One region of the Morganella sp. BCCO 40_0007 genome, then DNA from elsewhere that is predicted to be linked to it. Evidence: predicted binding sites of a transcription regulator. Region 1 holds the regulator's gene; the other holds the start of a gene.

What was found. Region 1 encodes ArgR, which controls arginine synthesis, uptake and breakdown. Its sites were predicted from a motif close to ANTGAATAAAAATACANT; they were not measured.
Positions count from the first base shown of each region.
Region 2: argA (amino-acid N-acetyltransferase) is a predicted target of ArgR. The motif match lies at 3,110-3,127, and genes of this name have one in related genera.

Region 1 is NZ_JAVBIN010000010.1:88,655-102,984, forward strand. Features, by position in the region: gene R5268_RS13245 (autotransporter assembly complex family protein) at 1-692, shown strand, start outside; gene R5268_RS13250 (translocation/assembly module TamB domain-containing protein) at 692-4,462, shown strand; gene R5268_RS13255 (gamma-glutamylcyclotransferase) at 4,466-4,828, shown strand; gene ppa (inorganic diphosphatase) at 4,896-5,426, opposite strand; gene fbp (class 1 fructose-bisphosphatase) at 5,522-6,535, opposite strand; gene mpl (UDP-N-acetylmuramate:L-alanyl-gamma-D-glutamyl-meso-diaminopimelate ligase) at 6,703-8,055, shown strand; gene argR (transcriptional regulator ArgR) at 8,170-8,640, opposite strand; gene mdh (malate dehydrogenase) at 9,089-10,027, shown strand; gene R5268_RS13285 (helix-turn-helix domain-containing protein) at 10,121-10,387, opposite strand; gene R5268_RS13290 (DNA-binding protein) at 10,967-11,353, shown strand; gene ispB (octaprenyl diphosphate synthase) at 11,393-12,364, opposite strand; gene rplU (50S ribosomal protein L21) at 12,627-12,935, shown strand; gene rpmA (50S ribosomal protein L27) at 12,956-13,213, shown strand; gene cgtA (Obg family GTPase CgtA) at 13,342-14,330, shown strand, end outside.
Region 2 is NZ_JAVBIN010000009.1:152,403-170,028, reverse strand. Features, by position in the region: gene mltA (murein transglycosylase A) at 1-903, opposite strand, end outside; tRNA gene R5268_RS12570 (tRNA-Met) at 1,133-1,209, shown strand; tRNA gene R5268_RS12565 (tRNA-Met) at 1,293-1,369, shown strand; tRNA gene R5268_RS12560 (tRNA-Met) at 1,396-1,472, shown strand; gene amiC (N-acetylmuramoyl-L-alanine amidase AmiC) at 1,630-2,880, opposite strand; gene argA (amino-acid N-acetyltransferase) at 3,161-4,489, shown strand; gene recD (exodeoxyribonuclease V subunit alpha) at 4,499-6,331, opposite strand; gene recB (exodeoxyribonuclease V subunit beta) at 6,331-9,963, opposite strand; gene ptrA (pitrilysin) at 9,968-12,859, opposite strand; gene recC (exodeoxyribonuclease V subunit gamma) at 12,843-16,244, opposite strand; gene R5268_RS12525 (prepilin-type N-terminal cleavage/methylation domain-containing protein) at 16,255-16,587, opposite strand; gene R5268_RS12520 (YgdB family protein) at 16,580-17,020, opposite strand; gene R5268_RS12515 (prepilin peptidase-dependent protein) at 17,070-17,626, opposite strand, start outside.

The DNA.
Region 1 (14,330 bases):
CCGTCAGTGTTTCCCGTAACTGGGATTTATCCACCGGCTGGCAGTACGGCATCAATATGCGCTGGAGTCTCAGCCACTTTACCCAGGCGGATATCACGAACACCACTATGCTGCTCTATCCGGGCGTGAATGTCAGCCGCGTCCGTTCGCGGGGCGGGATGATGCCGTCCTGGGGGGACAGTCAGCGTTACTCGGTGGATGTTTCCAATGAAATGTGGGGTTCGGATGTGGATTTTTCCATTTTCCGCGCCCGTAACGTCTGGATACGGACACCGTGGGATGGCCACCGCTTTGTGATGCGCGGCAATCTCGGCTGGATTGAAACCAATAATTTCGACAAAGTCCCGCCGGATCTGCGTTTCTTCGCCGGTGGTGATGGCAGCATTCGTGGTTATCGTTACAACAAAATCTCACCGGAAGATGCTGACGGCAAACTGACCGGCGGTTCGCGGATGGTCGTCGGTTCGCTGGAATATCAGTACAACGTGACCGGTGACTGGTGGGGTGCGGTGTTTGTTGACAGCGGTGAAGTGGTGAATGATATCAAACGAAGTAATTTCAAAACCGGTGCCGGTGTCGGGGTGCGCTGGGCATCGCCGGTCGGGCCAATCAAGTTTGACCTTGCCGCGCCGGTAGGGGATGACCAGACGAAAAATATCCAGTTTTATATCGGCTTGGGGGCAGAACTCTGATGAAATGGCTGAAGTATCTGAAGTGGCCGGCAATCATTCTGCTGGTACTTATCCTGATGATTGGCGGTACACTCGGCTGGGTACTGGGTACACAATCCGGGCTGCACTTTGCCCTGAATCTCGCGCCGCGTATGGTATCCGGCCTGACTATCGGCCAGGTTGAGGGCGATCTGCGTAATCTGACCCTGAAACAGGTGAAGTACACCATGCCCGGTATTGATGTCAGTGTGGATAAGGTTGATCTGGCGTTGCGCCTGAGCTGCCTGAAAGACATGACACTCTGTGTTGAAAACCTCAGCACGGACGGCACGCGGGTTGCTGTCGATACGGCAAAACTGCCGCCGTCAGAAGAAACCCCGCCGTCAGAGCCGCTGACAGAGCTGAATGCACCGCTGACCATTTTCCTTGATTCGCTTTCCGTGACTGACACACAGGTTACCGTGGATGATATGGCGGTGAATCTGGATACTTTCCGTACCGCCATGACCTGGCAGGGCGATCAGCTGACGCTGAAACCAACGGTGATTAATGCCCTTTCTGTTGTGCTGCCGAAAAGTGACCCGGCTGCGGCAGAAGAGCCGGCACCGGCAACGGATGCACCGGAGAAGCCGTTAGGTGAAACCATCAGTGAGATTTTTGCTCAGCCGATGCTGGCAGAACTGCCGGAGGTTATTCTTCCGCTGAATATCTCAGTGGAAGGTATTTCCGGTGAGAACTGGCAGGTGAGCGGTGATGCACCGGTAACGCTCAATTCCCTGCATCTGGCGCTGTTTAACAAAGGTCAGGTGCTGACCCTCAGTGATCTGTCTGCGGATGCGCCACAGGGTAATATCGCGATCAGCGGGGAAGTGGCACTCAGCGAAAAATGGCCGGTGGCGCTGTCTGTCAAAGGCCATGTCCGTGATTTTGATGAGTTCAGCGGGCAGGATCTTGATCTCAGCCTGAACGGCGGACTGCTGGATGAACTGAAACTGGCGCTGGCGCTGAAAGGGCCGGTTAATGCCACGCTGGATGCACAAACCAATCTGACACAGGCCGATCTGCCGCTGCTGCTGACGCTGGAAAGTCAGAAAGTCAGCTGGCCGCTGACCGGAGAGGCGGACTATCAGCTTGATGGTGTGAAACTGCGTCTTAACGGAAAAGTAAGCGGTTACGATCTCTCCCTGCGTTCAGATATCAAAGGTAAGGACATCCCGCCCGCTCTGCTGACCCTGGATGCCAAAGGGAATACAGAGCAGCTTAATCTTACCCGCCTGCGTCTGAATGCGTTACAGGGCTTTGCGGAAGTGACCGGGGTGGCGGACTGGCAGAAAGCTATCAGCTGGCAGGCGGTGCTGACGCTTTCCGGCCTGAATACCGCAAAAGCTTATCCGGAGTGGCCGGCCAAAGTGGACGGTAAAATCAGTACCCGGGGCAGCCTGTACGGCGGTAACTGGGAGCTTGAAATCCCGGATATCACCCTTGACGGCAAAGTGAAAACCTATCCGCTGAAAGCGCGCGGTAATGTGAAAGGTAACGCGGGCGGTCAGTGGACGATCCCTGATCTGAAACTGGCGCTGGGTAACAATAAACTGGATGTCCGCGGACAGCTGGCGGATAACTGGAAGCTGGATGCCGATATCAATGCTCCGGCGCTCGGCGGGCTGGTTCCGGGCCTGGCGGGAACCATCAAAGGGAAGCTTAATGTCCGCGGTAATATGGAAAAACCGCAGATCCTTGCCGATCTGACGGTTAACAGCCTGAAATGGCAGAACGATCTGTCCGTGGCGGATGCCAAAATCAAAGGGGATATCACTTCTGCGGAACAGATCAAAGGTCAGTTGGATGTCACTGTGAATCAGCTGAAACAGGCGGATCTGGTGATCAGCAATCTGACCCTGAATGCCAAAGGCACAGAAGCGCAGCATCAGCTGAAACTGACCATGAAAGGCGAACCGGTCTCGGCACAGCTGATGCTGAACGGCGGATTTGATCGTAAAACCGAAACCTGGAAAGGCACGCTGAATAATACCCGCTTTGACACACCGGTGGGTGAGTGGTCACTCAGTAAGGCGATGGCACTGACCTACCTGAATGAAAAACAGGAAGTGACCATCGGCACCCATTGCTGGGTGAATCCGGATGCCCGTATCTGTGTGCCGAAACCGATCACTGCCGGGGCTTCCGGTAATGCGTCTGTTGCCCTTGAACGTTTTGACCTGGCGATGATTAAACCGTTCCTCGGCCAGGATACCCGGCTGGACGGCGTATTCAGCGGTAATGCCAATGTCCGCTGGTTTGCGGACGGTTCACAGCCGGTGATTGATGCATCCCTGAAAGGTAACGGTGTGAAGGTGGTGCAGAACCTCGACGGCACGAATCTGCCGGTCGCGTTTGATACCCTGACACTGACCGCCGCCATGAAAAACGGCAAACTGAATCTTCAGTGGCTGATTGCCATTGCCGGTAACGGGAAGATTAACGGTAATGTCCAGATTACTGATCTGGAAAAACGCCGTCAGCTGAGCGGCAATGTCGGTATCGATAATATCTCGCTGGATCTGCTGAAACCGCTGCTCGGCAAAGGCGATAAAGCCACCGGGCGGCTGAATGCCGCGCTGCGTCTGGGCGGTAACGCGGCATCGCCGCTGCTGTTTGGTCAGCTGGGATTATCTGACCTCGCGGTCAGCGGCCGTCTGCTGCCGTTCGATATCACGACCGGCGGACTGAATGTGAATTTCGACGGCGCCCGCTCTGATCTCAGCGGAAACATCAAAACACCGGAAGGGTATCTCAACCTCAGCGGTAATGCGGACTGGCGCAGAATGGATGCCTGGAGTGCGAAGATTTTTGCACAGGGTGACAAACTGCGTGTTTCCTTGCCGCCGATGGTGCGGATTGATGTCAGCCCGGATCTGGTCTTTGAGGCCACGCCGTCAATGCTGAAACTGGATGGTACGGTCAATATTCCGTGGGCACGGATCACGGTGCATGAAGTCCCGGATTCCGCTGTCAGCGCCACATCCGATGAAGTGATGCTGGATGACAACTTACAGCCAATCCGTGAGAAACCGACCAGTATTCCGATCCTGAGTAATCTGCGTATCCATATCGGTGATGATGTGCTGCTGGATGCTTTTGGTCTGAAAGCAAAACTGACCGGGGATCTGAAAGTCGCTCAGGACAAGCAGGGGCTGGGACTGAACGGCCAGGTGGATATTCCGCGCGGACGCTTCCATGCTTACGGGCAGGATCTGCTGGTGCGCAAAGGTCAGATCCTGTTCTCCGGTCCTGCTGACCAGCCGTTCCTCAATCTGGAAGCGATCCGTAACCCGGATAACACCGCCGACGGCGTGATTGCGGGTGTCCGGGTGACCGGGCTTGCTGACAGACCGAAAGTGGAAATATTCTCTGATCCGGCGATGTCCCAGGAAAATGCGCTCTCTTACCTGCTGCGTGGTGAGGGGCTGGATACCGGGGATGCGGACAGCTCGCAGATGACCTCCATGCTGATCAGCCTCGGTGTGGCACAAAGCGGGCAGTTAGTCGGAAAAATCGGTGAGACATTCGGTATTTCGGATCTGGCGCTGGATACCCAGGGTGTGGGCGATAAGTCGCAGGTTGTGGTCAGCGGTAAGATAACCAATGATCTGCAGGTAAAATATGGTGTCGGTATATTTGACTCCTTAGCGACCTTAACGTTACGCTATAGGTTAATGCCCAGGTTATATCTGGAAGCGGTGTCTGGTGTTAACCAGGCGATCGATCTGCTTTATCAGTTTGAGTTTTAATATATGCGAGTGATCGTTTATGGCAGTTTGCGGCAGAAACAGGGCAACCATCATTGGATGACCTATGCCGCCCTGCTGGGAGAATATACGCTTGAAGGCTATGACCTGTATGATTTGGGACACTATCCTGCGGTGGTGCCGGGAACCGGTTCGATCGAATGTGAAGTGTACCGGATCTCCTCGTCGATCCTGACTGAGCTGGATGAATTAAAAAAAGATGGTCAGGATTACCGGCGTGAACTGGTTTCAACGCCGTACGGCAGTGCCTGGATTTACTTATATCAGCGTCCGGTGGACGGACTGGTGAAGATAAATTGCGGGGACTGGCTGAAACGGCACGAGGAAGCAGACCCGGAAAGCGAATGATTTCCCTGTGAATAAAAAAACCGCTGTGAAAACAGCGGTTTTTTTTGTCTCTGAAACGGACTGCGGATTATTTTTTAGCAGCGCGTTCGAAAGAAGCGATGATTTCAGCTTTTGCTGCTGCGGCATCTTCCCAGCCGTCAACTTTCACCCATTTGCCTTTTTCGAGATCTTTGTAGTGCTCGAAGAAGTGCGTGATCTGAGCTTTCAGCAGTTCAGGCAGATCGTTCACATCATTGATGTGATCGTATTCTTTGCTCAGTTTGGTGTGCGGAACCGCAACCAGTTTGGCATCTTCACCTGATTCGTCAGTCATTTTCAGCACGCCGACAGGACGGCAGCGGATCACTGAACCCGGCTGTAACGGATACGGAGTCGGTACCAGCACGTCTACCGGGTCACCATCCAGAGATAAGGTGTGGTTGATGTAACCGTAGTTGCACGGGTAGAACATGGCGGTTGACATGAAACGGTCAACAAACAGTGCGCCGGATTCTTTATCAACTTCATATTTAATCGGATCTGCGTTGGCAGGGATTTCGATAACAACATAGATATCTTCCGGCAGATCTTTACCTGCAGGAACATTATTCAGGCTCATGAACGGATTCCTTAATCTTCAGAACAAATAGCGTGGCGGATATTATAACGAAAAAAAGGCGGTGGTATACCGCCTTTTCCTTCTCTTACTCTTGCTTACTTCCCGTTTTCGTCCGGGAATTCCGCCATAAAGCTTTCTGCTTTCTCTACCATTGAGCGGGTACCGACAAAGTACGGTGAACGCTGGTGGAGTTTTTCCGGAATGATATCGAGGATGCGGTTCTTACCGTCACTCGCTTTACCGCCTGCCTGTTCCGCGAGGAATGACATCGGGTTGCACTCGTACAGCAGGCGCAGTTTGCCGCTCGGATGGCTTGCGGTGCTCGGATAGATGTAGATCCCGCCCTTGAGCAGGTTGCGGTGGAAATCCGCTACCAGCGAGCCGATATAACGGGTGGTGTACGGGCGATCTGTTGCAGGATCTTCTTCCTGGCAGTATTTGATGTATTTTTTCACGCCGACAGGGAAACGGATGTAGTTCCCTTCGTTGATGGAATACATTTTGCCGTTCTCCGGGAATTTCATATCAGCCTGACACAGGCAGAACACACCCAGGGACGGATCATAGGTGAAGGCGTGCACACCGTTACCGGTTGTGTAAACCAGCATGGTGGAGGAGCCGTAAACCACGTAACCGGCAGCGACCTGGCGGTTGCCCGGCTGGAGGAAGTCAGCTTCGGTGACCGGCTGGCCCAGCGGGGTGATACGGTGATAAATAGAGAAAATAGTACCGACTGACACATTCACATCAATGTTGGATGAGCCGTCGAGCGGGTCCATCAGAACCACATATTTGGCGTTTTCCGCACGGCCGCCTTCAAAAACAACAATGTCGTCTTCTTCTTCAGAGGCAATACCGGCAACTTCACCACGGGCTTTCAGCGCGGCTTTCAGTTTCTCGTTGGCGTAAAGATCCAGTTTCATCTGGACTTCGCCCTGCACGTTTGAGATACCATTAGTACCAAGGATATCAACCAGCCCGGCTTTGTTGATATCACGGTGAATAATCTTAGCGCCTAACTTAATCGCGGAGAGGAGTGCAGTCAGTTCTCCGGTGGCGTGAGAAAAGTCCTGCTGTTTTTCGACGATAAATTCGCCTAATGTTTTCATGACGTACGTCCTGAAGTGGGTGAAATAAAAGTATTACGAAAGCGGTTGCCCGTAAACGCGGGTGCAAGTTTAGCCAAAGAAAATCATAATTGATAGGCTAATCCGTTTCAGTTCTTTTGAGAGATGGTTAGAATAGTGACCAACGTCATGCTATTGGATAAAAAATAATGCATATTCATATTCTCGGTATCTGCGGCACCTTCATGGGCAGCCTGGCTATCCTGGCCCGCGCACAGGGGCACAAAGTGACCGGCTCGGATCAGAATGTCTACCCGCCGATGAGTGATTTACTGACAGAACAGGGGATCGAACTGATCACCGGTTACGACCCGGCACAACTGACGCCGCGTCCGGATATGGTGGTGATCGGCAATGCCATGAAGCGCGGAAATCCGTGTGTTGAAGCGGTGCTGAACCAGGGAATTCCTTACACCTCCGGCCCGCAGTGGCTGCATGACCATGTCTTACCGGAGCGCTGGGTGCTGGCGGTTGCCGGGACTCACGGGAAAACCACCACTGCCGGTATGCTGGCCTGGATTCTGGAAGACTGCGGTTATCAGCCGGGCTTCCTGATCGGTGGTGTTCCGGGGAACTTTGATGTTTCTGCCACACTGGGTAACAGTCCGTTCTTTGTTATCGAAGCCGATGAATATGACTGTGCATTCTTTGATAAACGCTCGAAATTTGTGCATTACAGCCCGCGTACACTGCTGCTCAATAACCTCGAATTTGATCACGCGGATATCTTTGAAAACCTCGCGGCGATTGAAAAACAGTTCCATCATCTGGTGCGTGTGGTGCCGGGTGACGGCAAAATTATTGCCCCGGCTCAGGATGCCAATCTGAAACAGGTACTCAGTATGGGCTGCTGGAGTGAAGAAGAGTATACCGGCGATAATGCCCGCTGGCAGGCAGAGAAAATCACTAATGACTGTGGTGAGTTCGATGTGCGTTATGACGGCGAAATCAGCGGCCGTGTGACCTGGGGACTGGTGGGCGAGCATAATATGCAGAACGCCCTGATGGCGGTTGCTGCCGCACATCACGTCGGTGTGCCGGTGGCGGAAGCCTGCCGTGCTCTGGGTCAATTTATCAACGCCCGCCGCCGTCTCGAGCTGCGCGGTCAGGTAAACGGTATCAGTATCTACGATGACTTTGCGCATCACCCGACAGCGATTCTGGCCACATTACAGGCACTGCGCAGTAAGGTCGGGGGTACAGCCCGTATTCTCGTGGTACTGGAACCGCGCTCAAACACCATGAAGATGGGGATCAGCAAAGACGATATCGCACCTGCGCTGGGTCGTGCGGATGAAGTGTTTATCTTCCAGCCGGCAGATATTCCGTGGCTGGTCAGTGAAATTACCGAGCGTTGTGTGCAGCCGGCTTACTGGACCGGAGACCCGGACGCACTGGTCAATATGGTGGCCGGACATGCTCAGCCGGGCGATCATATCCTGGTGATGAGCAACGGCAGCTTTGGCGGTATCCACGATAAACTGCTGGAAAAGCTGAAGTAATCTGACAGCTGAGAATTTGAAAGCTGAGAATGTAAAAACTGAGAATTTAAAAACTAAGAAAAAAAACCGCGCGGGACATCAGTACCGCGCGGTTTTTGTATGATTAACGGCGGATTACAGTTCCTGTTCGAACAGGGCAAGAATCGCTTCGTAAAGCTGTTCTGTGGTGAAATCTTTGGCCGGTGTCGAGAAAATGGTGTCATCCCCGGCGATACTGCCGAGAATACCCTCGGATTTGCCGATGGAATCCAGCAGACGGGCAATCAGCTGCGCTGCACCCGGACTGGTACGGATAACCACCACCGAGTCATTGTAATCAATATCCAGCACCAGGTTTTTTAACGGGCTGGTGGCTGTCGGAACACCCAGTTCCGCAGGCAGACAGTAAACCATTTCCATTTTTGCGTTACGGGTGCGGACAGCACCGAACTTGGTCAGCATCCTGGAAATCTTGGACTGATTAATATTCTCAAAGCCCTCTTCCTGCAGGGCGGTGACAATCTCCCCCTGAGAGCTGAATTTTTCTTCTTTCAACAGCGCTTTAAACGCCTTGATCAGATCTTCCTGTTTAGAAGGTGCACGCATAGTCTTTCCTGAAAATTTGGATACGGACTTTATTATTATGCGGAAAAATGCATTTTTATGCAAATTAAACCCTGTGGCCTGACCCGGGTAAACCGCATTAATGGTCAAAACTGGTGATCAGTTCACGTAATTGACATTGCTTATGGTTCTGACCAGGTTATCACCATAGGTAAATATATTGTTAATTAAATGATGTTGTTAGCAGTTACGCATTGTTATATTAACGCACATGACTATAAGTGCTCTTAAAGTAAAATAATTGTCAAAATAGTGTTCCTTATCTCATTAACAGATAAGCGATTTGTTTAGAATGGATAACAATAGACAAACAGATTCAAATGCGTGAATATGCAATCAGTCTGTTAAAATATTGTATTCACAGCCCTCATGCACGGATTCGCGCCTGATGCGCAATCGTGCTAACCGTCCCAAGTTAAGGAGTCTCAGGATGAAAGTTGCAGTTCTCGGAGCAGCAGGTGGTATTGGTCAGGCTCTCGCCCTTCTTCTTAAAACCCAGCTTCCTTCCGGTTCAGATCTTACTTTATATGATATCGCACCGGTCACTCCGGGTGTGGCAAAAGATCTCAGCCATATTCCGACAGACGTCCGGATCACCGGATTTGCCGGGGAAGATCCTACCCCTGCATTAGAAGGTGCGGATATTGTCCTGATTTCTGCCGGTGTGGCCCGTAAACCCGGCATGGATCGTTCTGATCTGTTTAATGTGAACGCCGGGATCGTGCGTAATCTGGTGGAAAAAATTGCCAAAACCTGCCCGAAAGCGTTAATCGGTATCATCACCAACCCGGTAAACACCACGGTAGCTATTGCGGCAGAAGTGCTGAAAAAAGCCGGTGTGTATGACAAAAATCGTCTGTTCGGCGTTACCACGCTGGATATTATCCGCTCCAACACCTTTGTGGCGGAACTGAAAGGGAAAAAACCACAGGAGCTGGAAGTGCCGGTTATCGGCGGACACTCCGGTGTGACTATTCTGCCGCTGCTGTCTCAGATCCCGGGCGTCAGCTTCAGTGATGCGGAAATTGACAGTCTGACCAAGCGTATTCAGAACGCGGGTACAGAAGTTGTGGAAGCCAAAGCAGGCGGCGGGTCTGCAACACTGTCCATGGGCCAGGCTGCCGCACGTTTCGGTCTGTCACTGGTTCGCGCCATGCAGGGTGAAAGCAATGTGGTGGAATGCACCTACACCGAAGGCGACGGCAAATATGCCCGTTTCTTTGCCCAGCCGGTCGTATTAGGCAAAAACGGTGTTGAAAAGCGTCTGGATATCGGGTCACTCAGCGCCTATGAAGAGAAAGCGCTTAACGGCATGCTGGATGTGCTGAAAGCCGATATTGCACTTGGTGAGAAATTTATTAACAGCTGAGTTATTAAATAGTTGTATTTATTTTTTTGAGCCGTAAATAAAACCGCTAATTATGATTAGCGGTTTTATTGTTTTTATAACTATATATTGAAATTAATTAGTTACCTTCACTCTTATTTTCCTATCTAATAATTCACCTGTGATAGAATTAAAATAACGGCTGGGCCAAATCTCCGACGGATGGACGGCGAGAAAGTCTGCGATGAGCCATTCACCTTTCGGCCACGGGCGGGAGAGCGCATTGGCGAGCGTTGAGGAGCTGAGCCCTGCGTTACGTGACAGGGCGGCAAGGGTTGTCCCCCGTTTCTTCAGCGAAGCAATAATATCAGCAGGGTGCCAGTCAGATTTACCGGAATCCATATATTGAGTCCTTTTTATTTTAGATTAATGCCGTGTTAGTGGTATAAATAACGGGTTGCCATCACATTAAAGATGAATTCAATTCGTTATTAAGAAAATAAAATACCATTATTTTTCTAAATATTTTCTTAAATTTTTTCTTAAAAATATCTTTTTTGAACTCTGTTACAGAATTAAGAAACAGAATGAAAATGTGCAGGTAACGCAAAGGACTGAATGAGGTAAGCATATTTGCTTACTTAACATAAGGAGTTTGTTGATGAAACAAAAGCGATTTTTATCTGTTACCAGGCGTGATACGTCAGCAGCACTGAGCCGGATCTCATTTTCTGCCCGACGATCATTGTATTAAGTGCTTACCGTTGTTGTAACAAAATATGCCGATTATTCACAAATAAATAATGTTTTATCCTTGTGTTTGTAAAATAATCCCGTAAAAATCGGTGTAGATCCGGAATCAGTTAAAAAATTCAGTGCAGATAAAGCATTTGTCATTTTTAGGAAAGTGCCCGGCAGATTCACGCAGTTTAAACACAGAAATTGCCGATTTTTTGCTGAAAATGGGTTGCAGGAGAAAAGATGAAAAAAGAATGGTATTCCGCGAAGGAATTGGTTGGTTTGGCGGGCTTGCCATCATCTCCTCAAGGTGTCAACCTGATGGCGAGACGGGAAGGCTGGCATCAGCGGCGCAAGCGCGGCGTGCAGGGAAAAGCAGTCGAGTACAGTATCGATAGTCTGCCGGATGAAGTTCAGGCAATCCTGCATGCGTGTGACAACAGCGCGAGCTATCAGGCAAAGCGGCAGGATGCGTTTCTGATTTGGGTGGAAGCTTATTATCAGCTCACCAGAGAGGAGCGCGAAAAAATTGTCACGTTCATTCTGCGGGAAGGTTTAGCCAAACTGATCCAGCATCTCGATGCACAGGAGCTTCCGGGCAGCCGGGAGCAGAACGAAAAACCGGAATAAAAAAACGGGATCTTTACAGATCCCGTTTTTTCTCTGTGATCAGGCAGAGCGGCGGACCGCGATATGTGCCAGACCTGCGAGGGCATCTTTGTACTGAGAGTCCGGCAGTGCAGAGAGCGATGCGATCGCTTTGTCTGCTTCTTCTTCGGCGCGGGCATAGGTGTATGCCAGAGAGCCGCAGCGCTTCATCACGGTAAGCACCTGCTCCAGCAGATGACGCCCGTTACCCTGTTCAATCGCCTGACGGATCAGCGCGGATTCTTCCGCATTGCCGTTGTGCATGGCATGAAGCAGCGGGAGTGTCGGCTTGCCTTCATCGAGGTCATCCCCGGTATTTTTACCGAGTGTCGTATTATCCGCATCATAGTCCAGAACATCATCGATCAGCTGGAAAGCCGTGCCGAGATACCGGCCATAATCCTGCAACGCTTTCTCCTGCTCCGCGGTGGCACCGGCCAGAATCGCGGCGGACTGCGAGGCGGCTTCAAACAGACGGGCGGTTTTGCTGTAGATAACCTGCATGTAATCCGCTTCGCTGATATCCGGATCGTTGCAGTTCATCAGTTGCAGTACTTCACCTTCCGCGATCACGTTCGTCGCTTCTGACATCAGTTTCAGCACACGCATGGAATCCAGATCCGTCATCATCTGAAAAGATCGTGTGTAGATAAAATCCCCGACCAGCACGCTGGCGGCATTACCGAATACTTCGTTAGCCGTCTGTTTGCCGCGGCGCATGTCGGATTCATCCACCACATCATCGTGCAGCAGGGTGGCGGTATGGATAAATTCGATCAGTGCCGCCACCTGAATATGTTTGTCGCCGTCATAGCCCAGAGCCCGGCCGGTCAGTACGGCGATCATCGGGCGGATCCGTTTCCCGCCGCCGCTGATAATGTAATAACCCAGCTGGTTGATGAGCGATACGTCTGAGGTCAGCTGTTTTTGAATCTTTTGATTGACTGCGGCCATATCATCCGCCGTCAGCGCGATTATTTGTTCTGAGTTCATATGACTTGCTTTAACCTTGTTTTTGACATCCCGATCAAAGGTAATGGTTTATGATAGCAGCGTTTTTTTATATTTTGTGATTGTACTGTAAAAAAGCCGCAAATAAACGGCTATCTGTAAAGTGGCGTTTTTTTATCATTAGATCGTTTTCAGCACTTGTCATTTGCGGCATTTTTGCGTAAAATCCGCGCCCTATTGTGAATAATTTTATAGTGCACTCTGAGAATCAAATTTTATGGGGTGTGCGGAAAGCGGAGTTAATATGTACGCGGTTTTCCAAAGTGGTGGTAAACAACACCGGGTCAGCGAAGGTCAAATCGTTCGCTTGGAAAAGCTGGACATCGCAACAGGTGAAACTGTTGAGTTTGACCAGGTTCTGATGGTTGCAAATGGTGAAGACATCAAGATCGGCGCTCCAGTCGTTGAAGGTGTTAAAATTAAAGCTGAAGTGGTTACACACGGTCGCGGCGATAAAATTAAAATCGTTAAGTTCCGTCGTCGTAAACACAGCCGGAAACAGCAGGGCCACCGTCAGTGGTTCACTGATGTTAAAATCACCGGTATCGCTTAAGTTAATAGGAGAGCAGATCAATGGCACACAAAAAGGCTGGCGGCTCGACTCGAAACGGTCGCGATTCTGAAGCAAAACGTCTGGGTGTAAAACGTTTCGGTGGTGAAGCTGTATTAGCAGGCAGCATCATCGTTCGTCAGCGTGGTACTAAATTCCACGCAGGCAACAACGTAGGTTGCGGTCGCGACCACACTCTGTTCGCGTTAGCTGACGGAAAAGTAAAATTCGAAGTTAAAGGCCCGAAAAACCGTAAATTCATCAGCATCGAAGCTGAATAAGTTTTTCACGTCTTAACCGAGTCCGAAAGCCCTGCAAACCTTTTGCAGGGCTTTTTATATGCGTAAAACGTCATCCCGGGTCATACTGAACCGGTAGTCCGGACACGGCAACGTTACGGAGAAAAGTAATGAAATTTGTAGATGAAGCTAAAATCCTGGTTGTGGCAGGAGATGGCGGCAACGGATGCGTGAGCTTCCGTCGCGAAAAATATATTCCGAAAGGCGGACCAGACGGCGGAGACGGCGGCGATGGCGGTGATGTATACCTCCAGGCCGATGAAAACCTCAATACCCTGATTGATTACCGTTTTGAAAAATCCTTCCGTGCTGAGCGGGGTCAAAACGGCCAGAGTCGTGACTGTACCGGTAAACGGGGCAACGATATCACGATTAACGTGCCTGTAGGCACCCGTGTGCGTGATATGACCACCAACGAGATACTGGCGGACATGTTGCAGCACGGACAGCGCCACATGGTTGCCAAGGGTGGATTTCACGGCCTGGGTAACGCACGCTTTAAATCTTCAGTTAACCGTGCACCGCGTCAGCGCACCATGGGTACCCCGGGCGAAACCCGTGAACTCATGATGGAACTGATGCTGCTGGCTGACGTCGGGATGCTGGGGATGCCGAATGCCGGTAAATCCACCTTTATCCGTTCTGTCTCTGCGGCAAAACCAAAAGTGGCGGATTATCCGTTCACCACGCTGGTACCGAGCCTGGGTGTGGTGCGGATGGATAACTCACAGAGCTTCGTGGTCGCGGATATCCCGGGGCTGATCGAAGGTGCATCTGATGGTGCCGGCCTGGGTATTCGTTTCCTGAAACATCTGGAGCGCTGCCGCGTGCTGCTGCACCTGATCGATATCTGCCCTGTGGATGAAAGTGATCCGGTGGAAAACGCGAAGATCATTGTCGGCGAACTGGAGAAATACAGTGAAAAGCTGGCAGAGAAGCCGCGCTGGCTGGTCTTCAACAAGGTCGATCTGATTGATCCGGAAGAAGCGAAAGCTCGTTCTCAGGCGATCGCGGATGCGCTCGGCTGGGATGAAAAATTCTATATGATCTCCGCAGTCAATCACGAAGGCGTGAAAGCACTGTGCTGGGATCTGATGGA
Region 2 (17,626 bases), on a different contig from region 1:
CTGATTATCCAGCACCGGGACTTCTGCCAGCAGCGTTGTGCCCGGCGGGATCAGTGTTTTATCCGACGCCACCGACGCTTTGGCAATCAGCGGTACCGCACTCGCCCCTTTCACCGGCGCGTACTGTTTCGGTGTGAAAAAGACAAAAGAGGCGTTTTGCTCCAGTAATTCCTGCACTTCCTGCGGCGAGTGATTGTCAGCCCACTGACGGATTGCCAGCATCGACATATCTTTCTTCTCTACTTCTCCGCGCTCGATCAGAACACGGCCGATACTGGTATAGCCGTGCCCGTTCTTCCCGGAATACGCAAAAAAGTTCAGCTCCGAACCATCACCAAAATCGATATAGGCGCTGCCCTGAACATCCATCAGGAAGTTATCCATCAGTGAATTGCTGTAAGCGAGAACATAGTTATCACTCAGCGCACCACGATAGATCTGAGCACGGCTCGGCAGGCGGCTGCCTTTTTTCGGCGGCATACGGTAGATGGGGTACTGAAACTCGCCCTGACGGGTATGACGGGCCTGAACAACCGGAGTGTAATAACCGGTGAACTGCACGTTTCCGTAGTTATCTTTGCCTTCCATCTGATATGTGTGCAGATTGAACTGCCGCAGCTGTGCGGTATCCGCACCGGAACGCAGCCAGTTTTCAACCGCACGGAAATTTTCGCTGTACTGATTGTACAGACGCGGTGAGGTTGTCCGGATGGCATCCACCTGCTTCAGGAAGTCCGGGCCGTTGACCGGCACGCCGGGACTGTTGACGTTCGCCACTTCCTGTAAATTCTGCGTCAGGTGCCCGTCTTTATACTGCTGACCTTTGTCCGTCGGGCGTGATTCACAGCCAACCAATAACGAAAACAATACACCGCACAACAAATACCTGCCGGTTTTGCTCATACCCATCCGCCAACCAATAATTTGAATTAATACAATATGTATGCGAACGATATCAAATCGCTTTCATTATGCAACCGGTTTCATTTTTTCCTCTGAACAATCATCCGGCTGAATGAACAAAAAAACGGCGATACGCCGGATAATTAACCAAACCAGGGGGCGGGATAGCTTTTTATCGAGAAAAAACTTGCATCAGCTCTCATCCTGAGTATAGTGGGCGCCTCACAGACGCGGGATGGAGCAGCCTGGTAGCTCGTCGGGCTCATAACCCGAAGGTCGTCGGTTCAAATCCGGCTCCCGCAACCAATCTTTTATGATGTGCGACGTTTGTGAAATATGGTGTTTGTGAAGTATCGTATTTGTGAAGTGCTCAGTTAATGATATTCGGACGCGGGATGGAGCAGTCTGGTAGCTCGTCGGGCTCATAACCCGAAGGTCGTCGGTTCAAATCCGGCTCCCGCAACCAACCTTCTTATCATTAACAAAATCGGACGCGGGGTGGAGCAGCCTGGTAGCTCGTCGGGCTCATAACCCGAAGGTCGTCGGTTCAAATCCGGCCCCCGCAACCATTCTTCTGACAGATTCTCCTGTCACTTTTCCTGAAAAAACACAAAAATTCATCCCTGAAATACGATTATTTCAGTGCATAACTATGTCTGTGCTATATCTGCGCTGTATCTGCCCGTTTCACACCACCTCCTTGTGATGTCTGTCTTTGTCATATTCTCAGTTGCGCCGTGCGACAGCACCACCGTTGGCAAAATAGGCCTTAATCCCCTGAAAAATAGAATTTGCCATTCCCTGCTGGAATTTGGCCGTTTTCAGGAGACGCTCTTCCTCAAGGTTACTGATAAAGGCAGTTTCCACCAGAATTGACGGAATATCCGGCGCTTTCAGTACCGCAAACCCGGCCTGATCAACCGTGCGTTTATGCAGTTTGTTCACATTTCCCATTCGTTTCAGCACTTCTGAACCGAATTTGAGGCTGTCTTTGATACTCGCGCTCTGCACCATATCAAACATGGTCTGGTCGAGATATTTGTCGCCGCTTTTGCTGACGCCCCCGATTTTATCCGCATCGTTCTGGGTCTGTGCCAGGAATTTTGCGGTATTACTGGTCGCGCCCCGTGTCGACAGTGCAAAAACCGACGAACCTCTGGCAGATCGGTTGGTGAACGCATCCGCATGGATCGAGACAAACAGATCCGCCCGCATTTTACGGGCTTTGGCCACACGCACCGACAGCGGGATAAACACATCCTCATTACGCGTCATATAAGCGCGCATACCCGGCTCACGATCGATCAGCGATTTCAGACGGCGGGCAATTTGCAGCACCACATCTTTTTCGCGTGTTTTGTATTTCCCGATAGCCCCCGGGTCTTCCCCGCCGTGGCCCGGGTCAATCATAATAACAACCGGCCTGTCCTGACCGGCTTTACCCGGTTTCGGCGTTTCACGCGGCAGACTCTCTTCCAGGTCACCGCGGTTGTAATCTTCCAGGAGCGCCAGCAGCGGATCATCTTCCGTTGCCGCACCATTTTTCGGATAAAAATCCAGTACCAGACGGTTTTTAAATTCGGCAACCGGCGTCAGCTCCAGTACCTGCGGGCTCATCGCCTGTTTCACTTCAAATACCAGACGGACAGTCTGCGGGTCGTTCTGACCGACACGGATCAGCTTCAGATGCGGATCGCGATCCTGCACCTGTTTATCCATTCCTTTCAGCACACTGTTGAGATGCACATTTTTCAGATCAACAACAATACGTTCCGGGTTTTGCAGTGAAAACTGCTTATATTTCAGCGGATGATCTGACTCGATAGTTACACGGGTATAACTGGATGCCGGCCAGATACGCACCGCCACAATCTGTGGCGACGCCGCAAAGCCGAACGGGCTGATACTCAGCAGACAAAACGCCGCAGCTCCTTTCAGTAACAGACGGCGTGACGCATCATGTTCAGAATGACTCATGAAAAAATATCCATAGCGTAAATCAAATCAACAATAACCGGCGCAGGTGGTGAAAACCGGAAAATTAAAGAAACAGAACAATTTATTCCGTAAATAATTTAAACGGCACTTTATCTAATCATTTGCGCCCTGTCATTATGCATTTTTGGCTTATATGGCGATAACACCACATAAAACCCGGTGAAATCCTGACCGGCGACTAAAATTTGCGCTTGCTATTCCCGCCCAAAAAGAATAAAAATACATAAATTACGAATAATAATTCACTTGCGAGGGTATTATGAAAGAGCGCAGTATCGAACTGGTGGACGGATTCCGTCAGTCAGTTCCTTATATTAATGCTCACCATGGCAAAACATTTGTGGTGATGCTGGGCGGCGAAGCTATCGAGCATGAAAATTTTCCCGGTATTGTCAATGATATTGGTTTGCTGCACAGCCTGGGTATACGTCTGATTGTCGTGTACGGCGCCCGTCCGCAAATTGAAAAAAATCTGCTGGCCCATCAGTGTGAGCCGGTTTATCACAAAAACACCCGTGTGACGGACGCCCGTACCCTTGAACTGGTCAAACAGGCAGCCGGTCAGTTACAACTGGATATCACCGCCCGTCTGTCGATGTGTCTGAGTAACACACCGTTGCAGGGCGCACATATCAATGTGGTCAGCGGAAACTTTGTGATAGCCCAGCCGCTGGGAATCGATGATGGCATTGATTACTGCCACAGCGGGCGTATCCGCCGTATCGATGAGGATGCTATCAACCGTCAGCTTAATAACGGCGGTATTGTACTGATAGGCCCGGTCGCTGTTTCAGTCACCGGGGAAAGCTTTAACCTGACGTCTGAGGAAATTGCCACACAGATTGCGATCAAACTGAAAGCGGAAAAACTGATTGGTTTCTGCTCTGCACAAGGTGTAGTGGCAGACGACGGCGGAATTATCTCCGAGATGCACCCGAATGATGCGGAACATTATGTGCACGCGATGGAAGGCAGCGGTGATTACTATTCCGGAACCGTCCGTTTCCTGCGCGGTGCCGTTAAAGCCTGCCGCCGGGGCGTAAAACGCAGCCATCTGCTCAGTTATCAGGAAGACGGGGCGCTCATCCAGGAACTCTTCTCCCGTGATGGTATCGGAACACAGATTGTGATGGAGAGTTCAGAGCAGACACGCCGCGCCAATATCAACGATATCGGCGGGATACTCGAGCTTATCCGCCCGCTGGAACAGCAGGGCATTCTGGTGCGCCGCTCCCGCGAACAGCTGGAAATGGAGATAGACAAATTCACCATTATTGAACGCGATAACACCACCATCGCCTGTGCCGCACTCTATCCTTATCCGGAAGAAAAAATCGGTGAGATGGCCTGTGTGGCAGTGCATCCCGATTACCGCAGCTCGGCACGCGGCGAGGAATTACTGCACCGGGTCACACAGCAGGCAAAACAGATCGGACTGGAAAAACTGTTTGTACTCACCACCCGCAGTATTCACTGGTTTCAGGAACGCGGCTTTGTACCGGCAGAAATTGAAAATCTGCCGGTCAAAAAACAGGCGTTGTATAACTACCAGCGGCGCTCCAAAATCCTGATCCTCGGCTTTCAGTAGTTCTTCCGGCTAACGTAAGCGCTCACTCAGCCCGCTGTACCGCTGAGTGGGGGTTTTCACGGCCCGCTTAACGCACTCTTCCCGGCTGTAAATTGTCAGAAATTTTTTCGCCCGCGTCAGTGCCGTATACAGTAACTCACGGCTGACCAGCGGCGAAGGCTGCACCGGTAATACCAGTGCGGTATGGGCAAACTCAGAACCCTGCGATTTATGCACCGTCATCACATAAGCGGTTTCATGTGCAGGAAGACGGTTCGGACGGATGCTCTTTATGGTGCCGTCCGGCAGCCGGAAAAAGACCCGCAGTTCATGGTTTTCATCCGTCAGCATAATCCCGATATCACCGTTAAACAGCCCCAGCGGGCTGTCATTGCGGCTTATCATCACCGGTTTACCGTGATACGCGCGGTGCCGGTGTATCTGCGGGCGGCGGATATGCCCCTGCTGATGCAGCAGCCGCTCAATACGCTCATTCAGCCCTTCCACACCGAACGGCCCCTCACGCAGTGCGCACAACAGCCGGAACTGGCTGAAAGCCTCAAGTACCGCAGCCGGGTCGGCATGCTGTTTTACCAGTGACAAAAACGGCTGATAGGCATTCATGGTATCCGTCAGCACCTGCGCATACCCGTCTTCATCTTCCAGCGGCACATAACGCACATCCGGCCGCTGTCCGCTGAGAACTGCCATCGTTTCCCGGACATTACCATGGTTAACGGCAGTGGCCAGCTGTCCGATACCGGAAGCCGCATCAAAGCGGAAACTTTTGCGCAGCAGACAGAGATGATCCTGCACACTGACCGGGTTTTCAGGATATTTATCCGGCAGCACGCAGCCGGTCATTGCCTCCAGCATTTCCCGCCGCTGCGGTGTATAACCGGCTTCGGCAAAGCGGCAGATATCCCCCAGCACGGCTCCCGCTTCCACTGACGCCAGCTGGTCTTTATCCCCCAGCAGGATCAGTATTGCTTTCTCCGGCAGTGCCTCAATAAGAGCCGCCATCATCGGTAAATCGACCATGGATGCTTCATCCACAATCAGCACGTCTGACATCAGCGGATTTTTCCGGTGATGACGTAACCGGCGGCTGTCAGGCTGAGCGCCCAGCAGGCGATGCAGTGTTTTGGCCTGATCCGGCATCATTGCCCGCTGAACATCTGTCAGATCGAGCTGTGCAATCGCGTCTCCCAGTGACTCTGTCAGGCGGGCTGCCGCTTTACCGGTCGGTGCCGCCAGTTCAATCAGCAGCGGCTCCGCCGCGGATTGCACCAGAGCCGCCAGAATACGGGCAACGGTTGTGGTTTTACCGGTACCCGGCCCGCCGGAAATAACGGCAGTCCGGCTGCTGACCGCCACGGCGGCGGCAATTTTCTGCCAGTCTTCCTGCTCTTCCGTACCGAACAGTGCATCCAGAACCGGGCGCAGCCTCTCCGCGTCTGCCGCAACAACCTGCGGCCGGGAGAAAAATTCTGCCACACGGCATTCATACTGCCACATCCGGTGCAGATACAAATTCGCATCTGACAGCACGACCGGTGCCGGAAGTGAGCCATCACTAACCGCATCCGACGCAGACAGTGCTGCTTTTATCTCAGGCAGTCCCGGCTCACCCAGTGACCGCCAGACTGACTGCATGATCTCAGCATGCCGTCCGCCTTGTTCCGGCTGAGGAAGAATCCGCGACAGCGGCAGACAGACATGTCCGCTGCCGCTTTGTGCACTGAGCAGAGCAAACACGAGTTGCAGAAACGGATCAGTGTCCGGTGCCAGCATCGCCGCAAACTGACAGTCCAGGGGGCGCAGGATCTGCTCTGCGCACAAGGTTTGTAAGTGAGTATTCATTAACCTTCCTCCCCGCTAAACAGGGCATTCAGCTGCTCAGTGAATGCCTGCTCCGGACGATAAAACCAGATCCCCTGACCGGGGTATTCCGGTGTCATGCCGCGCAGGAAAAGGTAATACACGCCGCCGAAGTGCGTCTGATAGTCATAATCCGGCAGCCGGTGACGCAGATAGCGGTGCAGCGCCAGCGTATACAGCTGATACTGCAAATCATAGCGGTGTTCCATCATAGCCTGAGCCAGAGCCTCCGGCTGATAATCTGCCGGACTGTCTCCCAGGTAGTTTGATTTATAGTCCGCGATGTAATATTTACCCTCGTGATAAAACACAAGGTCGATAAAGCCTTTCAGCATGCCCGTCACCGCAGCAAAATCCAGCGGCGCTGCCTGTGCTGACAACGGATCATATTGCCGCGTCAGTGCATCCAGTTTTTGCGCAGTCAGGTCGCCGTCTATCGGCAGGAAAAACTGCATTTCATCCTGTTTGTAACGTACCGGGATCGCACTGAGCACCGGCCCTTCTGCTGACAGTGGTGTATTCACCAGATCCGTAAACCAGGTTTGCAGAAACGGCGCCCACTCCGCTGAGAATCCGTATGACAACAACTGTTCAGTGAGCCACTCAAGTGAGGGCTCACTATCAAATTCAAGCTCTTCAAACAGACTGTGCAGGAATGTCCCCGCCAGTGCACCACGCGGGAAGGTATAAGCCGTCTGCTGCGTTACCGTTTCGTCCTGTACTTCTCCGAGGGTATCGGTATCCAGTGACGGGCTGAGAGAGCGGATCATCGCCATCATCTCTTCCTGCCTGTCCTGTGTATATACGCTGCCGCCGGATGATGCGCCGTAACTCAGGCCGCTGTAACTGGTTACCCGCCAGCGGCTGCTGACAGTCCGGGTAAACGGCTTCACCGCCAGGGACAGCGGCTGTGAAACGCCGGGCTGCCACAGTTGCAGCTGCGGTTCAGTTATCCGGGTAACGGCAGCCGCGCTGTCGCCCCGGCAAAAGGCATCCAGCCGCTCCGCCAGTGCGGCGCTGTCACACGCCTGTCCGTTCTGAAGCAGATACCCCAGCCCGTTAAGATGTAAATCGGTATTGCCCGTTTTTTTACGGTTCCCTTTGATAATGGGTGCAACTCCGAGACTGCAATGGTAAACCGCCCGCGTCACCGCCACATACAGCAGACGCAAATCCTCTGCCAGACGTTCTTTATCCGCCAGCGCAACCTGCGTTTCATCCGGTGACAGTGTCAGGCAGGGCTCAAAGGTGGTTTCGTCATGGTAAAGGCGCTGGCCGCCTGCCTGAAAGTTACAGATAAACGGCAGCCACACCAGCGGGTATTCCAGCCCTTTGGATTTGTGGATCGTGCAGATCTGAACCAGATGCTGATCGCTTTCCAGCCGCATCTGCTGACTTTCCGACTGCGCATCCGGCCGTAATACCTGCTGTGCAAGCCAGCGCACCAGTGCATGTTCATTTTCCAGCGTCAGGGATGTTTCCTGAAGTAACTCGCTGATATGCATAATATCGGTTAAGCGCCGTTCGCCGTCCGGCCCCGCCAGCAGGTTTTCAGCTGTTTTGCGCTGGCTGAGTACCCGGCGCAGCATCGGCAGAACGCCCTGCTGCTGCCAGATCTGCCCGTAACCGGCGAATTCATCCACCAGCCTGTCGCGGGCGGCTTCATCCTGATTGAGTGCATCAATCTCCGCCGCGTTCAGCCCGAACAGCCCGGAAGCCAGCGCGCTGCGCAGCAGCCGTTCTTTTTCCGGATTCAGCACCGCCTGGAGCAGCCACAACAGTTCACGGGCTTCCGGCGTTTCAAATACACTATCGCGGTTTGAAAGAAAAACGGACGGGATCGCCCGCTGATTGAGCGCATCTTTTATCAGTTGTGCTTCCCGGCGGCTGCGCACCAGTACGGTGATATCCGCCGCACTGACCGGACGTTGTTTCCCGGGCGGGCCAATCAGGGCAGTACCGTTTTGTCCGGCATCCAGCCAGTCGCGGATCTGTCCGGCGCACACACCGGCCATTGTCCGTTCATAATCACCGCTGCTAACGCCCTCCGCGGCCTGCCACCAGAACTGCACTGCCGGTTGTGTTTTTCCGGCAATAATAAAAGCGGCATCATCATTTGCGGGTGCGGAACTGACCGGCTGAAACGGGATCTGTTTAAAGCAGAAAGGCTCATCCGCCTGTAAAAACAGTTTATTAACGCTGTCGACCATCGTCTTTGCTGAACGGAAGTTAGTCCCGAGGGTATAATGCGCACTGACATCCCGGCGCGCTTTGATATAAGTGAAAATATCCGCCCCCCGGAAAGCATAAATCGCCTGTTTCGGGTCACCGATAAACAACAGTCCGTACGGCTCTGCCGGGGCACCGTTATCACCGGCCGTTTCCTGATAAGCCGTTTCCTGATAAATAGTGCGGAAGATCCGGTATTGCTGGGGGTCGGTATCCTGGAATTCATCAATCATCGCCACCGGAAAACGTCTGCGCAGTGTCTGTGCCAGCAGCGCCCCGTTTTCCTGACGCAGCGCATTATCCAGCCGGGTCAGCAGGTCATCAAACCCCATTTCACCCCGGATCTGTTTTTCCTCTGTGATGGTCTGACGGATCTCGTACACCGCACGGGTAAACAAGACATCTTCCAGCGTCAGTGCCTGTTCCGTCAGTGCTTCAATTGCAGAAAATACCGGATGTGACGGCGGCGTGCCGCCCTTTTTGGTTTTTTCATCCAGCACCGCCTGACTGAAACGCTCCAGATTTTTCGGCAGTGCGTAATGTGTGGTTTCCTCTTCCTCCGCCCAGTCATTAATCCCGGCAATCCATCCGGGCACCAGATTGGCGCGGTAACTGCTTTTATTCAGATCAGAGTTCTGAATAAGGCTGACAAAATCAACATCACTTTCCCGCCAGCACTGTTTAACCTCATCAATCGCGGCAATAATCTGCTCATGGCGGGACAGCAATGTTTCATCGGATTCCGGTGCATCGGTAATTCCGGGTAATTCGCCCTGTAACCAGGGGTAAATATCCCGCAGCAGTGCCTCAGGATCAGACCAGAGCTGTTTAATGGCTCTGGCCAGCTCTACGGGCAGCGGATAACAATGACGCCGCCAGAAGTCCTCACAGGCCTGTTTACGGACAGGATGCTCATCCTGAATCAGTGTCTGTTCAAAAAGCACGCCGGATTCAAAAGCGTTGTGAGTCAGCATTCGCTGACAAAAACCGTGGATGGTAAAAATGGCGGCTTCATCCATCTGCCGTTCAGCCAGCAGCAGGCGATGAGCCGCACTCTGTTTATCTTCAATCAGATCCAGAAGCGGACCAAACCCGTCATCATCCGCCGGTTCCCCGCCTTCCTCATGACGCAGGCAGGCAATCCGCAGCTTATGAATATTCTCGCGGATACGCCCGCGCAGCTCATTCGTTGCCGCTTCGGTAAAGGTTACCACCAGGATCTCTTCCGCCGATAACGGCCGGACAAAGGCTCCGTCACCGATTCCGAGCAGCAGACGCAGATAGAGCCGTGCCAGCGTATAGGTTTTTCCTGTACCGGCAGATGCCTCAATTAACCGCTGCCCCTGCAGCGGTATTGTCATCGGGTTTAAAGATTCAGCCGCCATTGCCTTACCGTATTTCTTCTTTGACAGGTAACAGCGACTGGAACGCCGTTACAGACGGATATGTGGTCCATCCGGCCGGTTTTGCGTAATCATCCGCTTTGCCGCCGGTTCCGGTCACCTGAGAGTAAAGTGCCAGACCATTTTTCGACATCACCGCGTTCTCATAGAAGGTCACCACATCCTGTTTGGTCATTTTTTTCACCGCAGCGATGGCTTGCTCACGGGTATTGAAATCAAAGTAATTATTTTTGAAATCAAATGAATAACGGGATGCTTCTTCCTCAAAGGTTTCCGGCGGCTGTGTCATTTCAGTCAGAAGCGCATTACGGTATTTATCGAATTCTGCATTATCCAGGGCTTTCAGGCGTTTCTCCGCATTAATATAAAAATCATCAAAGCGCTGTGACAGATACGCCGGGTTCTTTTCATTGCTTTGCAGCAGGAAACCGATCCCCCACTGGCGGCCGAAATTCGGGTTAAATGCAAACAGGGCATAGCCCAGCTGCTCCTGTGTCCGCAGCTGATCATAGAACCACGGATGCAGAATTTTCGACAGCACAGACGAGAATGCCGCGCCATCCGTCCGTGAATACCCGGTCGGAATAAAGATATTTGCCAGCGCGTTATCGGTACTGTTGGCTTTTTCGTCGAAGTTTGGTTTCAGGGCTTTATCAATCACATAGTAATCCCCCACCCACCATTCCGTCCCCTGAGAGCCAAGCTGCGCCTGAGCTTTCGATGCAATCTGCTCTGCCTGAGGTGCCGTCAGATTACCGAACACAAACATCTGGAGAGCTCCTTCACGGATAAGACGGTCACGGAACTGTGTGATGTCGCTTTCCGTAATAGTATCCAGTGCGGCGAGGCGCTCTTTATCCTCAAAATACGGCACCGCTTTCAGGCGGCTGAACGGACGCATTGCCATCTCATACGCTTTGCCGTTATCCGATACCGCGACCTGCTCACGATACCAGGATTTCGCCTGTGCCACCTCAGATGCGGTCGGGGTAAAGGACTGATATTCAGTCACCGCCGTGGTCAGTAATTCCGGCAGATGCTGGGAATAGCCGCTGACGCTGATATTCAGTCCGTCACCCTCACTGATGCTGATCCCCATTCCTGCCACACCGGCCTGATAGCTGAGCTGATTCAGTCTCAGCTCACTGACATAACTGAGCAGCGAACTGGTCACAAAATCTTTGGCTGTTCTGCCGGTATTCCGGTTACGCAGTTCCAGCGCAATAATGGCTTTCGGTTCGTCAGCAAAATAACGGCTCGGCATATAGAACAGACGCAGTTTTGCCGAATCGGTCAGTTGTACCGGTTTAGTCTGTTCCTGCTGCTTAATCAGATCAAAATTATCCGGAATAAACGGGTTCAGTGCCGGCAGAGAGAAACGGAAATCACCTTCAGATTTGCGCCATTTATCCAGCTGCGCGGCAGTCACCGCATCCACCTGATAAGGGGCATCAACAAAATAGGCTTTTTTGTTGCTTGGTTCCTGCGGGCTGGTATACCAGACGCGGGCTTTTTCCGGTGTTAAATCCGCAAGGCGGGCTTTGATCGCAGCCGGATCCCAGTCATCGGCAAGATAACCGGCGTTCAGGATATTTTTTACCGGATAATCCATCATGGTGTTTGCCAGTGATTCAACATAGTTCATATCACGGACAACCGAGTTGTAACGGAACGCCAGCATATTTACACGGGCAATTTCATCAAAGTAATCTTTATTAATCCCTTTTTCTTTAATCAGGTTCAGGTATGCAAAAACAGCAGCGGTAATCTCATCCCGTTTTGCCATACCCTCATCGGTCAGCGATACAGAGATAATAAACACGCCCTGGTTACGCGCCAGTGAAGAAGATGCCGATGCACTGACATTCTCCGCCAGCCCGTTTGAGATCAGCCAGTTCGCCAGAGTGCCTTCACTGCGGCTTCCCAGAAGATACGCAATGTAGGTATCTGTCTGCTTGCGGAAATCTTTGCTGTTGTTGTCGATAACAAACTCAAAATCCAGTGATTTCTGCGGTTGTGCCGGGACATAGTGAATAATTTTCTGCTGTTCGGCTGCCGTGATCAGCGGTACGGTGATCACCGGAATTGCCGCATGACGATCCGGAATCGTACCGAACGTATCATTTGCCAGCTGAGCCAGCTCTTCCGCAGACTCCGGTCCGTAGATCACCGCTTTCATCAGGTTGGATGAATAGTATGTATTGTAAAATTTCAGCAGCTCTTCATGCAGGATACTGCCGGGTTTATCCCTCAGCGTTTCCAGGTTTCCGCCGGAAAAACGGGAGATCGGATGTGCCGGGTTCCAGGTTTCTGCCCGTACCTGATACATGCGGTGCCCGTCGCGGGAACGCGCCATGGTCAGTTCAGCGTTGACCGCGTTACGTTCTTTATCGGCATTCACCGGGTCCAGCAGCGGCTCTGCCAGCGCATCCGCCAGCCGCTCTGTTGCACCTTTCAGGGCATTATTTTCAACTTCAAAATAGAAGTCGGTATAGTTGGAACCGGTGCTGGCGTTATGGCTTCCGCCGTGCTTCGCCAGATAGTCACTGAAGTTCCCGGGTTCCGGGAAGCGTTTCGAGCCCATCAGCACCATATGCTCCAGATAGTGCGCAAGGCCTGCCTGGCTCTCCGGCTCATCCATACTGCCGATAGCCAGACTGACCGCCGCCGCTGATTTACGGGCGGTTTTATCTGAAATCAGCAGAACCGTCATATTATTTTTCAGGGTGATCGCCTGATACTGACGCGGATCGTTGGCGCTTTTCTCAATCTCTCCGGGCAGAACCTGCCAGTTATTCTGAGCAAGTGCATTAGCACCGGTAAAAAAGAAAAGCAGCGTAAAAATAAACTGCACTAGTTGTTTAGGCATCAGCCTCATTCTCCCTGTTTTTCTGATGTTGAAACATCGGCAAAAAGAGTTGTTGTGAAAATTGCTTTATTGCGTCCATAAGTGTTTCATCAAAATGGCGGAATGCACGGACAACATAATCGTCCTCCGCCTCGCCGGTAAACTGGTATCCCCCCTGCAATGTCTGCAGCAGCAGTAAACCGGCTTTATGTTGGAGTCCCTCATCATCAGAGAGTTCACCGGTGTTTTCATCCGCCAGTGTGGTCAGCCATGCCCAGCCGCTTTTAACAAAGATTGGCAGCGGCTCATTCAGCCCGCGGACAAACACATCCAGCAGCGGGCGCAGATAATCCCGGGCCTGCTCCTTCGTCAGCGGTTCAAAGATCCACACCGTATCTCCCCGCCCGTACATCCGGCTGTATTGCTGCCGTCCGCTCAGGCTGTAAGTCAGGTGTTCAATCCACAAACGCAGGCCGTCCGCCGCGGTCAGTGCTGCCGGGCGCCAGCGGAGTAATCCGTTTTCCTGAACACCCGCCAGTTGCCCGCCGTAAGTATAAGGCCCGATAACATCATGAAATGACTCAGTATCAGACGCCATCCGCGCATTGCGGATTTTCTCCGCCAGAACATCCATTTCCTGTAATTGTTCTTCCCAGTAAACCTGTGCAAACGCCCCGGCCGGCAGTTCCCCCGCCGCCTTCAGCAGCCGGAAGACCTTCTCTTCCGGCTCACCGTCCACCAGCGTATCAAGCAGCCTGGTATTAAATCCGTAACGCTGTAAATTATCGACACTGAACGGCTCTTCCTCCGGCAGTGCCACATCTTCAATCTCAAAATGCACATTCAGACGCTGCTGAAAAAATGCCCTGACCGGATGCCGGTAAAAGCGCAGTAACTGATCAACCGTGATGCCGGTCACCACTTCTGACTGAACAGGGACATTAAACGCGCCCTGCGCTTCCCCCTGCCGCAATGCAGCCGGTAACCACTGTGGTGCAAAACTCTGAAACTCAGCACCTTCTCTGTAGTTGTCTGCTGCAAACGGTACACGGGTGTGCCGGACAATCAGATGATTTTCCAGTGATTTCCGGCTGGTATCCAGATCGGTAAAGCGATCTTTTTCCAGACAGAAGCTGAGCCCTGCATATTCCAGCAATTCACTGACCAGCACTGACGGGTTCCGCTCTTCGTTATCTCTGATAGATCGGCCGATATAGCTGATATATAAATATTCTTTTGCTGACCCCAGCGCTTCGAGGAAAAGATAGCGGTCATCATCGCGGCGTTTACGATCACCCCGGCGGCTTTTTTCTGCCATCAGGTCAAATCCCAGCGGCGGAATTGTTCTCGGATAGACACCGTCATTCATACCCAGCAGACAAATCACCTTAAACGGAACAGAACGCATCGGCATCAGTGTGCAGAAATTGACAGCGCCGGATAAAAAACGCTGGCTGATTTTTTCGTCATCCAGCCGCAGAGAGAGTTCATCGCGGATCAGTGAAAGCGGGACATCCCCGTCATAACAGGCTTTAACGCCTTGTTCCAGCACCTGCTGCCACTGCTGAAGTACCATACTGAGTACCGGTTCGGTATCCGGTGTCGTCATAAAAAATGCGGATAACAACTCAGAGCCGGTTTCACGCCACTGTGCCGGTGTACGCTGTTCACTCAGTTTTTTCTGCCACTGCCGTAAAGTATCAATAAATGCAGCCAGCTGCCCGACCCGGTCCGCCGACATACCGGAAACTTCATCATAAGGCAGTATCCCGCGCCAGGTACCTTGATCCTCTGCCATTGCATAGCCCAGCAGCATGCGCTCCAGTCCGAATTTCCAGGTATTCTGGCCAAAAACCGGCAGTGAGAAAGATTCGATATTTTGATCATCCAGCCCCCAGCGGACACCAGATCCGCTGACCCAGCGGCGCAGAAGCGGCAGGTCGCTCTCATCCAGCCCGAACTGCTGTGCCACTGCCGGGACTTCCAGCAAACTGAGAACATGTTCTGAAGTGAAACGGCTCTGCGGTAATTCCAGTAAAGTCAGCACCGCCTGTAATACCGGATGTGCCTGCCGGGCTTTGCGGTCTGAAATCGCAAACGGAAGATAACGGTTTTCGTTACCCTGCCCGAAAACCGCCTGAATATAGGGGGAATAACTGTCGATATCCGCCACCATGACAATAATATCGCGGGGAGTCAGTGACGGGTCGTTTTCCAGCAGATTCAGTAAATAGTCCTGCAGAATCTCCACTTCCCGCTGCGGGCTGTGGCAGGAGTGAAATGTCAGGGAACGGTCATTATCCGCAATCACCCGCCGCCCTTCGCTGGTGGCAAATTCCTCTTTGTTTTTTCCCACCACACTGCCGTCTTCCAGGTTCAGGATATCCTGCTGGACAGCGGACAGCAGTGTATCTGCCGGGCGATCGACAAAGGCTTTAATAGCATGGATTTCTTCAATATCTTCCAGAAAAAACAGGTTATCCCGCCCGGGACGTCCCCATGACGCCAGCAGCGGGTTACCGGTATTCTGCTCTCCGTCAGCCTCAAAATCGAACAGTGACGGTGCATCCTCATCCGATTTAAACCAGCTGACGGCTTTTTTATCCCAATAGCTTTGCGGCTTGCGTGCCAGCATACGCCGGAGTGCTGACGGGCTCTGTAAATCGCCCCAGTAATACTGGCAGGGATTGGTAAACATCAGATGGATATGGGTATGCTGTCCGAGCGCCCGCAACGCCTGAAGATAGACCGGCGGTAACGCAGAGATACCGCAGATAAACAGGCGTGGCGGCAGATTGGCAACCACCGCCGGGTCACCTTCATTGAGTACGTCAATAAAACGCTGATAAAGATTGGCACGATGCCATTCCGGCTGACCCAGGCTGCGGGTCAGAGTCTGGAGATCCCGCCACAGGCATTTCTGCCAGGACTGATTCTGACTCAGCCCGTCAATCAGCTCATTATTTTCCCACGCAGTCAGCCAGTCCGGCCTGTAGACAAGATACTGGTCAAATAAATCCGCAATACGACCGGACAACTGATGCAGCTTGCGTTTATCGCCGTCATCATCAAGGTAATGGCGCAGCGGGGCAAAATCCGGATCATCAAGACGCTGCGGAAGCAGTGACATCAGTTTCCAGGTCATCGCTCCTTTACTGAAAGCACTTTCTTTCGGAATACCCGGCAAGACGCGGGTAAACATATCCCAGATAAACGTTGCGGGCAGCGGAAACGTAATATTTGCGGCAATCCCCAGTTTTTCCGCCAGACTGATTTGCAGCCACTGAGACATGCCGGGGCTTTGCACCAGCACGGTTTCAGGGCAAAAAGGATCATTGATTTTATCATTATCAATAATATGGCATATCAGGTCTTTCAGCAGATCCAGATCATTGGAGTGATAAACCGTAAACATTGTCCTGTCCTTACATACATTGCCATCTTCCGGCGGTTAACCGGCGCTCTCCCGGGGAGACCAGCCCGATAGTAACGGAAATACAGCCCGGTGACACATTTTCCTGCTCACTTTCCCATTTCTGGCGGGGAGACAAGTGTGCCTGCATCATCTGCCGTAATGCCCCGGGAACGGTGGTAAAACGCATCATCTGATGCAGATGACGTACCGTACTGACATCCGTGTACTGCCTGTGTTTTCCGCTGTGCAGGAGCTGATAATAGCGTAATAATCCGGTAATCAGAATTGCAAAGATAAAGGCACAAAGCATCACTTCCGGTAACGACATTCCGCGCTCATTCATTATTTTCTCCTGTATCCCTGTGCCGGTGACAACCGGGTTTTAAATCCGGCGGGCAAAAATCACTCCAGCCCTGCGGCAGAGCCGTTAATATCATTCTGTCGCCTTCTTCCCCGGCGCTGACCAACTGATAATGCGTGATATTTTGTGCAAACCGGGAAGAAAACCGGCTGCCCTGCAATAACAGCTTATTTGCTCTCAGCCGCCGCAAACAACTTTTCAGCGCCGGGTCCGGTGCTGTCCGGCAGTAAAATGGTATTTCATTCAATGTTTTCCGCGACCAGTCCTGCGTCAGTCCCCACTCCAGAGCAGACGCCGCACCGGCATCCGCACGGTAAAATTCAGTTTCATCCTGACTGTTACGCCACTCTGTCTGATAAAAGCGATGCAGAACCGATAACATCATCAGTGAAACCCCCAGCAGCAGCATTATCATCAGCAGCAACGTATTTCCCGCTGAGCTATCCGCTTTTTCCCTGCAGGGATTACAGGTGGTAATTCGGCATAACAATCAGGCTTTCTCCGGTTCGCTGTATTAAGGGCATATCCAGTCCGGTAAGTGTCAGGGTTAAGTGCAGACCATTTTTTCCGTACAATGTCACCGGTGTGACCAAAAACCGGGAAACAGCCACATAGCGGTTATCGGTGACTTTTTCCCAGCCGGATTCCCGGCAACTGAGGGCATTACGTGTCCATTCAATTGCCTGTTTATTCAGACGGTAGCCAAAATGCTCCCCGGTTTTCCGGACATTACGTTCCCAGCGGCCATTATGATTGAGATCGTAAGCAACTATAATGCAGCTGCTCCTGGTCTCGCCCGGCTTCGCCGCAATCTGCAGCGGATTGCCCTGACAATGCCCCCGGCAGAAGGCTGTCCTCCGGAGATCTTTTTCCAGCCTCAGAAGCGTTTCACGCATAATGGTATCCAGCTTATATTGCCGGTATGTGTTCAGTACATCCTGCCCCAGAGCCGGAAAAAACCGGGCTGCCGTGACCAGGATAATCGTACTGACAGCCATCGCCGCCAGCATTTCAAATAACA